Linked DNA regions of Blastochloris tepida. Each later gene encodes a partner of the first gene's protein in a complex. Links are inferred from orthologs where the notes say so. Each region holds a gene or a part of one and is shown on either strand. Other genes may lie near its edges.

The links.
Region 2: the proteins of rpsG (region 1) and tig are in contact, whole or in part, in a crystal structure (PDB 3GTY), measured with the Thermotoga maritima proteins. The link is inferred for Blastochloris tepida from one-to-one orthologs. Residues at the interface, in WP_004081843.1 of Thermotoga maritima: Lys34, Lys52, Lys55, Glu59, Arg62, Gln63, Glu66, Asn67, Lys69, Val71, Arg95, Ala109, Lys110, Lys111, Gly112, Arg113, Pro114, Glu117, Glu121, Ile124, Ala125, Tyr127, Asn128, Asn129, Thr130, Gly131, Lys135, Asp139, Arg142, Met143; in WP_004081061.1 of Thermotoga maritima: Glu122, Val124, Val129, Leu130, Tyr133, Glu188, Gly259, Ile262, Tyr263, Glu266, Ser270, Glu273, Gln274, Glu277, Arg308, Gln311, Ile312, Ser315, Tyr316, Glu325, Arg329, Arg336, Leu363, Phe366, Trp367, Arg373, Leu377, Arg381, Leu384, Glu387.

What each region holds. Positions count from the first base shown.
Region 1 is NZ_AP018907.1:1,917,562-1,922,596, reverse strand. The notes cover bases 448-3,382. They hold rpsG (30S ribosomal protein S7), read left to right. Parts: upstream 448-1,647; coding sequence 1,648-2,118; downstream 2,119-3,382. Other genes in these bases: fusA (elongation factor G), read left to right, coding at 2,155-3,382; rpsL (30S ribosomal protein S12), read left to right, coding at 1,115-1,486; BLTE_RS08885 (hypothetical protein), read left to right, coding at 448-555. In the rest of the region: more of BLTE_RS08885, read left to right, coding at 91-447; more of fusA, read left to right, coding at 3,383-4,230; tuf (elongation factor Tu), read left to right, coding at 4,284-5,035.
Region 2 is NZ_AP018907.1:2,514,332-2,519,973, forward strand. What follows is about bases 1,489-4,396. They hold tig (trigger factor), read right to left. Parts: upstream 3,670-4,396; coding sequence 2,308-3,669; downstream 1,489-2,307. Other genes in these bases: clpP (ATP-dependent Clp endopeptidase proteolytic subunit ClpP), read right to left, coding at 1,629-2,255; BLTE_RS11500 (multicopper oxidase family protein), read left to right, coding at 4,041-4,396. In the rest of the region: ATP-dependent Clp protease ATP-binding subunit ClpX, read right to left, coding at 1-1,126; more of BLTE_RS11500, read left to right, coding at 4,397-5,465; BLTE_RS11505 (hypothetical protein), read right to left, coding at 5,638-5,642. UniProt on the Bacillus subtilis protein: Involved in protein export. Acts as a chaperone by maintaining the newly synthesized protein in an open conformation. Functions as a peptidyl-prolyl cis-trans isomerase.

The sequences.
Region 1 (5,035 bases):
GTGGCCCGCGGCCCCGCCGGCTTGGCGGCCCGCGCCGGATTGCTTACGCTTCATGATGTCGGCCGGCGGCGCTTTCGGGATGCCGGACTCGTGTTCGCCGAGGGCGTCCGGCGCCGCAGGGTGGACACCGGGGGAGGGCGGGACATGATACGGCGGGTCGCAGGGCTGGCGTTCGGGTGTGTGCTGTCGGTTCTCGCTGCGGCGGAGGTCTCCGCCGCCCAGGCGGCCAAGAGGGCGTCCCTGCCGGGCACGCCGATGACCGGCGCCGAGATCCAGGCGTTCGCGGTGGGCGTGCCGCTGGAATCGCTGGGGCCGGACGGCTCGCGCGCGATCATCCAGCATCGGGCCGACGGTACCTCCGTCTACGAGCTGATCCGCGGCGAAAAGCGAACGCGAATCAACGGCATCTGGACGATGCGCGGCAACCAGTTCTGCCGCCGCTTCACCCGGCCGAAAGAGACCGAGACTTGCCTCGATTATCGCCGCATCTCCGACACCAGGGCTGCTGTCTACAGCGGCAAGAAGTTGGTGGCACGCCAGCAACGTCAGCCCTGAGTCGCGTGGCCGGTTGCCGCAAATGCACGCCGAATCCGAATGGAATCGCGCGAGCCGAGGGGCTGGCGCCAGCCCGCGTTGCTGATTCTACCGAGATTCGACTCCGAAACCGGGCCGACGTGGCGGAATTTGCGTCTCCAAAGCTGGTTTCTGCCCGGCTGAACAGCCGAGCTGGAGCGGAATTGCACGGAGAGACGGGCGTTGTGACGGCGTTCCAACGATTTCAGACTTGACGCGCCGCACTGCAGCTTCTAGAACCCGCGGACTTCGGCAGGCGGTCGGCTCCGCCATGTTCGCGCGCCCAGCGTGAACTCAAGGAACCGAGACGCTGCCGCATAAGCCGGCGAAAGCTGAAACCAGGCGTGAGCCTCGGGTGCATTGGCGCAACGGGGAACCGTCGCGTCTCTGTTTGCCAGCGGAACGCTCTCCGCCAATAGGCGGGCGGCGGGTCCGGCGTTTGGTCGTTCGGCAACGAACGGCCGGTTCGCGACGTGCGCGCATGCGCTCGTGGCGGGCGAGTTCGGTCGAGAGGCGAAACAAGAAGGTCCGAAGGCGAACCATGCCGACGATCAATCAGTTGATCCGCAAGCCCCGCGAGGCGAGCGTCTATCGCGAAAAGGCCCGCCATCTGGAGGGCAGCCCGCAGAAGCGCGGGGTCTGCACGCGTGTCTATACGACCACGCCGAAGAAGCCGAACTCGGCGCTCCGTAAGGTCGCCAAGGTCCGCCTGACCAACCACTTCGAGGTGATCGGGTACATCCCGGGTGAAGGCCACAACCTTCAGGAACACTCGGTGGTGATGATCCGCGGCGGTCGTGTGAAGGACTTGCCGGGCGTGCGTTATCACATCCTGCGTGGCGTGCTCGATACGCAGGGCGTCAAGAACCGCAAGCAGCGCCGCTCGAAGTATGGCGCGAAGCGGCCGAAGTAATCGGCGCGTCATCTGGTCGGCGCCCAGCGGGTGCCGACGGGTGGCTGCAGCGTAACGAAGGTCGTTTCGGGCGAGCGTCGCGCCGCCCGAAAGGCCGGACGAAAAAGTTCAGGATCGGGGTGCCCGGGACGAGCCGGGCATGACGAGAAGAGAGAAGGCCCATGTCCCGTCGTCATCGTGCCGAACGCCGCGAAGTGTTGCCCGATCCCAAGTTCGGCAACGTCGTGCTGTCGCGTTTCATGAACTCCGTCATGAAGCAGGGCAAGAAGTCGGTTGCCGAGAAGATCGTCTACGGCGCGTTCGACGTGATCGAGGCCCGTACCAAGGCGAACGCGCTCGGCGTGTTCCAGCAGGCGCTCGACAATGTCATGCCCTCGATCGAGGTGCGCTCGCGGCGTGTCGGCGGCGCTACCTATCAGGTGCCGGTCGAGGTGCGGCCGGAGCGCCGCCAGACGCTGGCGTTCCGCTGGCTGATCGGCGCCTCGCGTAACCGTAACGAAAAGACCATGGTCGAGCGTCTCTCGGCCGAGCTGCTGGACGCTTCCAACAACCGCGGCAACGCGGTGAAGAAGCGCGAAGACACCCACAAGATGGCGGAAGCGAACCGCGCCTTCTCCCACTACCGTTGGTGACGCTGTCAAGCGCGCGCGCCCGTCGAGGACTGTCCCATGCCCCGTAGCCACCCGATTGAGGACTACCGCAATTTCGGCATCATGGCCCACATTGATGCCGGAAAGACCACGACCACGGAGCGGATCCTCTATTATTCCGGCAAGAGCCACAAGATCGGCGAGGTGCACGATGGCGCCGCGACGATGGACTGGATGGAACAGGAGCAGGAGCGCGGCATCACCATCACGTCGGCCGCGACGACCTGCTTCTGGAACGGCAAGCGTCTGAACATCATCGACACGCCAGGGCACGTCGACTTCACCATCGAGGTCGAGCGCAGCTTGCGCGTGCTCGACGGCGCGGTGTGCGTGCTCGACGGCAACCAGGGCGTCGAGCCGCAGACCGAGACGGTGTGGCGCCAGGCCGACAAGTACAACGTGCCGCGCGTCGTGTTCGTCAACAAGATGGATAAGATCGGCGCCGACTTCTACAAGTGCGTCGACGACATCGTCACGCGCGTCGCCGGAAAGCCGGTGTGCCTGCAGCTGCCGATCGGCTCGGAAAACAATTTCCGCGGCGTGATCGACCTCATCCGCATGCGCGCCATCGTGTGGGACGACGAGGCGCTCGGCGCGAAGTACCGCGACGATGAGATCCCGGCCGATCTCGCCGACAAGGCGGCCGAGTATCGCACCAAGCTGATCGAGGCGGCGGTCGAGCTCGACGACGACGCCATGAACGCCTACCTCGAGGGCCAGGAGCCCGACGAGGCGACGCTGAAGCGGCTGGTCCGCAAGGCGGTGGTCGGTCGCGTGTTCAACCCGGTGTTCTGCGGCTCGGCCTTCAAGAACAAGGGCGTGCAGCCGCTGCTCGACGCCGTGGTCGACTATCTGCCGTCGCCGCTCGATCGTGGCGGCATCGGCGGTACCGACCCGCGCACGGACGAGGAAATTGTCCGCAACCCGTCTGACGACGAGCCGACCTCCGTGCTCGCCTTCAAGATCATGGACGACCCGTTCGTCGGCACCATCACCTTCTGCCGCATCTATTCGGGCAAGCTCGAAAGCGGCATGGGCCTGATGAACTCGACCAAGGACAAGCGCGAGCGCGTCGGCCGCATGCTGCTGATGCACGCCAACTCGCGCGAGGACATCAAGGAAGCCTATGCCGGCGACATCGTCGCGCTGGCCGGCCTCAAGGAAGCGCGCACCGGCGACACGCTGTGCGATCCGCTGAAGCCGGTGATCCTTGAGAAGATGGAGTTCCCCGATCCGGTGATCGAGATCGCCATCGAGCCGAAGTCGAAGGCCGACCAGGAAAAGCTTGGCGTGGCGCTGCAGAAGCTCGCGGCCGAGGATCCGTCCTTCCGCGTGTCGACCGACCAGGAGAGCGGCCAGACCATCCTCAAGGGGATGGGCGAACTGCATCTCGACATCAAGGTCGACATCCTGCGCCGCACCTACAAGGTCGACGCCAATGTCGGCGCGCCGCAGGTCGCCTACCGCGAGAAGATCACGCGGGCGACCACGGTCGACTACACCCACAAGAAGCAGACCGGCGGCACCGGGCAGTTCGCCCGCGTCAAGCTGGTGTGCGAGCCGAACGAGCCCGGCAAGGGCTTCGAGTTCGAGAGCAAGATCGTCGGCGGCGCGGTGCCGAAGGAGTACCTGCCCGGCGTCGAAAAGGGCCTGCAGTCCGTGCTGGGGTCCGGCGTGGTCGCCGGCTTCCCGGTGGTGGATCTCAAGGTTCAGCTCGTTGACGGCGCCTATCACGAGGTCGACTCCTCGGCGTTGGCGTTCGAGATTGCTTCGCGCGCAGCGTTGCGCGAGGCGCTTCAGAAGGGCGCTTCGGTTCTGCTCGAGCCGATCATGAAGGTCGAGTGCGTGACCCCGGAGGACTACACCGGCTCGGTCATCGGCGACCTGAATTCGCGGCGCGGGCAGATCCAGGGCCAGGACATGCGCGGCAACGCGGTCGTCATCAATGCGATGGTGCCGCTCGCCAACATGTTCGGGTACGTCAACACTCTGCGCTCGATGAGCCAGGGGCGTGCGACGTTCACCATGCAATTCGATCACTACGAACAAGTACCCTCGAACGTGGCCCAGGAAGTCCAGGCCAAGTTCGCTTGAGACCCATCCGGCCGGACGGATCGACAGGCTGACATCGACGGAGATTACGAGCGATGGCGAAGGAAAAATTTCAGCGGAATAAGCCGCACTGCAACATCGGCACCATCGGTCACGTCGACCATGGCAAGACCTCTCTGACCGCTGCGATCACGAAGGTGCTTGCCGAGACGGGCGGGGCGAGCTTCACCGCCTATGACCAGATCGACAAGGCGCCGGAAGAGAAGGCGCGCGGCATCACGATTTCGACCGCTCACGTCGAGTATCAGACCGACAAGCGCCACTACGCGCACGTCGACTGCCCCGGCCACGCCGACTATGTGAAGAACATGATCACCGGCGCCGCGCAGATGGACGGCGCCATCCTGGTGGTCTCCGCCGCCGACGGCCCGATGCCGCAGACCCGCGAGCACATCCTGCTCGCCCGTCAGGTCGGCGTGCCGGCGCTGGTGGTGTTCATGAACAAGGTCGACATGGTTGACGACCCCGAGCTGCTCGACCTCGTCGAGCTCGAGGTCCGCGAGCTGCTGTCGAAGTACGACTTCCCCGGCGACGACATCCCGATCATCAAGGGTTCGGCGCTGTGCGCTCTCGAGGACAAGAGCCCCGAGATCGGCCGTGACGCGATCCTGAAGCTGATGGAGGCGGTCGACGCCTACATTCCGCAGCCGGAGCGTCCGAAGGATCAGCCGTTCCTGATGCCGGTGGAAGACGTGTTCTCGATCTCCGGCCGCGGCACCGTGGTGACCGGCCGTATCGAGCGCGGCGTGATCAAGGTGGGTGAGGAAGTCGAGATCGTCGGCATCCG
Region 2 (5,642 bases), 600 kb from region 1 along the record:
TGCTCTCCATGATCGAGCGCAGGCCGCGCGCGCCGGTCTTGCGCTCGATCGCCTTCTTGGCGATGGCGTTGAGCGCATCCTCGTGGATGCCGAGGTCGACCCCCTCCATCTCGAACAGCCGCTGATACTGCTTGACCAGCGCATTCTTGGGCTCGGTGAGGATCTTCTTCAGCGCGTCCTCGTCCAGGTCCTCCAGCGTCGCCACCACCGGCAGGCGGCCGACGAATTCGGGGATGAGGCCGTATTTCAGCAGATCCTCGGGCTCGACCTCGCGGAAGATCTCGCCGGTGCGGCGGTCTTCCGGCGCCACCACCTTGGCACCGAAGCCGATCGAGGCGGTGCGGCCGCGCGCCGAGATGATCTTGTCGAGCCCCGCGAAGGCACCGCCGCACACGAACAGGATGTTCGTGGTGTCGACCTGCAGGAACTCCTGCTGCGGGTGCTTGCGCCCGCCCTGCGGCGGCACGCTGGCCACCGTGCCTTCCATGATCTTGAGCAGCGCCTGCTGCACGCCCTCGCCCGACACATCCCGGGTGATGGAGGGATTGTCGGATTTGCGGCTGATCTTGTCGATTTCGTCGATATAGACGATGCCGCGCTGGGCGCGCTCGACATTGTAGTCGGCCGCCTGGAGCAGCTTGAGGATGATGTTCTCGACGTCCTCGCCGACATAGCCGGCCTCGGTCAACGTCGTGGCGTCGGCCATGGTGAAGGGCACGTCGAGGATGCGGGCCAGCGTCTGGGCGAGCAGCGTCTTGCCCGAGCCGGTCGGCCCGATCAGCAGGATGTTCGACTTCGCCAGCTCGACATCATTGTGCTTGGACTGGTGATTCAGCCGCTTGTAGTGGTTGTGCACCGCGACCGAAAGCACCTTCTTGGCGTGGTCTTGGCCGATGACATAGTCGTCCAAAACCTTGCGGATCTCACGCGGCGTCGGAATACCATCACGCGACTTCACCAGCGAGGACTTGTTCTCCTCGCGGATGATGTCCATGCACAGCTCGACGCACTCGTCGCAGATGAACACGGTCGGTCCCGCGATGAGCTTGCGCACCTCGTGCTGACTCTTGCCGCAAAACGAGCAGTAGAGGGTATTTTTCGAGTCGCTGCCGCCGACTTTGCTCATTCCACTTGGTCTCCCGAAGCGCCGCCGCGCTTCGCAATATGTCACCCTGCCGACCTGTCACGGCGATCCGTAAATGTCCGGACCGAAGCGACGATTCCGACAACGTACCGACATTCTAGTCGATCACGATATGGCTCGGCGGATCAATACCGCGTTAAAATGACCCGATCGGAACAAGGCTTGTCGACCCCGCCCGCGCCGGATCCATGACAAATACGATGCAAAATCGAGGCCGGTTCATGGCGTTCCGGCCCGGCGAGCGTCAAATTGTTGCGTCGCACGACTTCCGATGCGGAAGTCAGGACCTGCCCAAATGATGCCGAGAGCCGCCGGACGACACGCGTGACCCCGCCTCCGGTTGATCCCTTCAAAGTACCGGAAGCGATCACTTGAAGCAAAGACGCGGATGGCCGGGACAAGCCCGGCCATGACGACGGCAATCAGCAGCAAAGGCCAGAGGTCTCCGGCCCTTTCGCCCGGCTCTTTTCTACCGGCTCTATTTTCAGGGCTTGACCGGCTCTTCGGGGCGCTTGTCGAGCACCTGATCGATCAGGCCGAAGGTCTTGGCGCCTTCGGCGGTCATGAAGTTGTCGCGCTCCAGCGCGTCCTCGATCGCCTTCACGTCCTGGCCGGTGTGCTGGACATAGATCTCGTTCAGCCGGCGGCGCAGGCCCTCGATCTCGCGGGCGTGGATGAGGATGTCGGTGGCCTGGCCCTGGAAGCCGCCGGAGGGCTGGTGGACCATGATTCGCGCATTCGGCAGCGCGAACCGCATGCCCTTCTCGCCCGCCGCCAGCAGCAGCGAGCCCATCGAGGCCGCCTGCCCGACGCAGAGCGTCGAGACCTGCGGCCGGATGAACTGCATGGTGTCGTAGATCGCCAATCCCGACGTCACCACCCCGCCCGGCGAGTTGATGTACATCGAGATCTCCTTCTTCGGATTCTCGGCTTCGAGGAACAGGAGCTGGGCGACGATGAGCGACGCCATGCCGTCCTCGACCGGCCCGGTCACGAAGATGATGCGCTCCTTCAGCAGACGCGAGAAGATGTCGTAGGCACGCTCGCCACGATTGGTCTGCTCGACCACCATCGGGACAAGATTCATGTAGGTTTCGACGGGGTCGCGCATCATCATCCTCGTAAAGGCAAGGCCGCAACGCGGGGGCGATTGAGGAAAAGCCTCAGGCGGCGGGTTTGTCGGCGTCCTCTTCGCGGAACAACTCGTCCTTCGTCACCCGCTTCTCGGTGAGCTGCACCAGACTCAGCAGATGATCGACGACCTTCTCCTCGAAGATCGGCGCGCGCAGGCTGGCCAGCGCGTTGGGATTCTTGCGGTAATAGTCCCAAACCTGCTGCTCCTGGCCGGGGAAGCTGCGGGCCCGCTCCACCAGCGCGCGGGTGACCTCGTCGTCCGTCACCTTGATATCGGCCTTCTGGCCAAGCTCGGCAAGGACGAGGCCGAGGCGGACGCGCCGCTCGGCGATCTTGCGGTATTCGTCGCGGGCGGCCTCTTCGGTGGTCTTCTCGTCCTCGAAGGTGCGGCCGCCCTGCTTCATCTCGCCGGTGATCTGGGCCCAGACACTCTCGAATTCCTGCGACACCAGCCCTTCCGGCAGCGCAAAGCTGTGGCGCGTGTCGAGCGCATCGAGCAGGGCGCGCTTGAGGCGGGCGCGCGACAGGCCCTCGCGCTCGCCGGTCAGCCGCTGGCGGATGGCGTCCTTCAGCGCGTCGATGGTGTCCATGCCCAGCGTCTTGGCGAAGGCATCGTCGATCTCGACGTGGCCCGGCGCGGCGATCTCCGAGCAGGTGACCTCGAAGGCGGCGTCCTTGCCGGCGAGATGCGCCGCCAGATAGTTGGCCGGGAAGGTGACGTTGACGGTGCGGGTCTCGCCCGCCGCGATGCCGACGAGCTGGTCCTCGAAGCCGGGAATGAAGGAGCCCGACCCCACCACCACCGGCACGTCGTCGGCGCTGCCGCCGTCGAAGAGTTCGCCGTCGATGGTGCCCTTGAAGGAGATCGTCACCCGGTCGCGCTGCTCGGCCTTGCTGCCTTCGGGGCGCGGCTCGTAGGGGCGGTTCTGGTCGACCAGCCGGTCGATCGCCTGATCGACGTCGGCGTCCTCGACCGGCGCCACCGGCTTCTCCAGCGCGATGGCCGAGAAGTCGGCCAGCACGATCTCGGGCAGGATCTCCATCGCCACGGTGTAGGCGAGGTCGCTGCGGCCCTCGAGCACGGCCTCGATCTCGCTCTGCTCCTCGGGGAAGGTCACCTTCGGTTCGAGCGCCAGCTTGAAGCTGTTGTCAGTGACGATCTGGCTGTTGGCCTCGGCCACCGCCTGCTCGATCACCTCGGCCATCACCGAGCGGCCATAGAGGCGCTTCAGGTGGGAGGCCGGCACCTTGCCGGGCCGAAAGCCATTGATGCGGACGCGGTCCTTGAGTTCCTCAAAGCGGGAGGCGGCGCGACCATCGAGGTCGCTGGCCTCAAGAACAACGCGAAACTCGCGCTTCAGGCCTTCGTCACTGGTTTTGGTTACCTGCATGATCGCGCTCTTCTCGAATCGACGGTTCGCCCGGCCGCCCCGCGCGGGCCGAGCGTCGGCCGCTCCCCCCGTTGTGCCTGGGCGTCCCGACCGGATTCGCGGGGGTGGTGCGGGCGGAGGGGCTCGAACCCCCACGACTTTCGTCACTGGAACCTAAATCCAGCGCGTCTACCAGTTCCGCCACGCCCGCTAACGGCACGGGCTTGCGCACGTGGCCGGTCGGGACGCGGCTTATAGCACGCGTCCGCCACGACGCCAGCGGGAAATGCGTGGCAGTCCCCCGCCGGACGCGGAACCGCTGGCGGAACGGACATTTTGAAGCCATTTGAAGCGGGCCCGATGCTCCGCAACCCGCCGAACCGAGGTTCGTGATGACCGCATTCCGCCCGACCCGACGCACCGTCCTCGGCGGCACCGTTGTGACCCTCGCCGCGCTCGGTCCGAGCCGGACGCTGCGGGCCGAGACCGGCGGAACGCCTCCCGGCGAGGCACGGCGCCTCACCCTCAAGCCGGGGGCTGCGCAATTGCGCGGCCCCGATCTGCCGCCATCGCCGGTCTGGGGCTTCGACGGTCAGGCGCCGGGGCCGATCCTGCGGGTGCGCCGCGGCGGCGAGGTATGGGTGCGGGCCGAGAACGGTCTCGACCAGCCCACCGCCATCCATTGGCACGGCATCCGCCTGACCAACCCGATGGACGGCGTGCCGCCGCTGACCCAGGCGGCGATCCCGCCCGGCGGCGCCTTCGACTACCGCTTCGCCTGCCCGGATGCCGGCACCTTCTGGTACCACGCCTTCGCCGGCACGCCCGAGCAGCTCGACCGCGGACTGGCCGGCGCGCTGATCGTCGAGGAGGAGACGCCGATCGCCGTCGATCAGGACATCGTGCTGCTGCTGCAGGACTGGCAGTTCGACGACGGCGCGGCCAAGGAGGGCGAGGCCAAAGCCGAGGCCAAGGATTCTGAAACCAAGGGTGCCGAGGCCAAGGAATCGGAGGCCGGCGCCCGCCACGCCACCGTCAACGGCCGCCCGGCCGAGGACATCGCGGCGAAGGGCCACGACCGGATCCGCCTGCGGCTGATCAATGCCGCGGCGTGGCGCATCGCGGCGCTGGCGTTCGAAGGCGGGCTGCGGCCGGTGCTGGTGGCGGTCGACGGCCAGCCGTCCGAGGCCTTCGAGCTCGGCCGGCCGCGCGTGGCGCTGCCGCCGGGCGGCCGGGTCGACCTGATCCTCGATATGCCGGCTGCCGCCGACCCGGCGGCGGAGCCGCCGGCCATCCGGCTCCACGGCTATGGCACGGACAGCGTGCTCGCCACCTTCCGCCTCGAGTCCGGGCCGCCCCGGCGCCCCGAGCCGCTGGGCACGGTCAGCCAGCTTCCCGACAATCCCCTGCCCCGCCATATCGAGCTGAAGGGCGCCCACCGGCTCGATCTGGCGCTGGATGCCGGCAACCCGCAGCCGGCGGCGGCCTCGCTTTGGACCTTCCGCGGCGGCGACGGGCCGGCCGGTCCGCCGCTGTTCCGCGTGGCGCGCGGGCGCACCGTGGTGCTGGCGCTGGTCAACAAGACGCCGCTGCCGCACGCCGTCCACATCCACGGCCATCATGTCCGGCTGCTCGACAGCCTCGACGACGGCTGGAAGCCGTGGTGGCACGACACGCTGCTGGTGCCCGAGGCGAAGACCAGCCGCATCGCCTTCATTGCCGACAATCCCGGCAAATGGCTGCTGCCCTGCCGCGCCGTTGAGCAGCCGGCGGACGGAACGGGATCGGCGAAGGCGGCGTGGTTCGAGGTCACATAGAGCATGAACAATAAGCCACCAACCTTGCTCGAAAAAACCGTCTAGGGTTATTAATGTTATTCTAGGTTGCAATTACCGCATCGAAATCCAAAATAATAACTATATACCAAAATTTATAAAAACCTAATTATAATTATTCAATCTCTATGATTTATAAATATTATTCTCCTAACTATA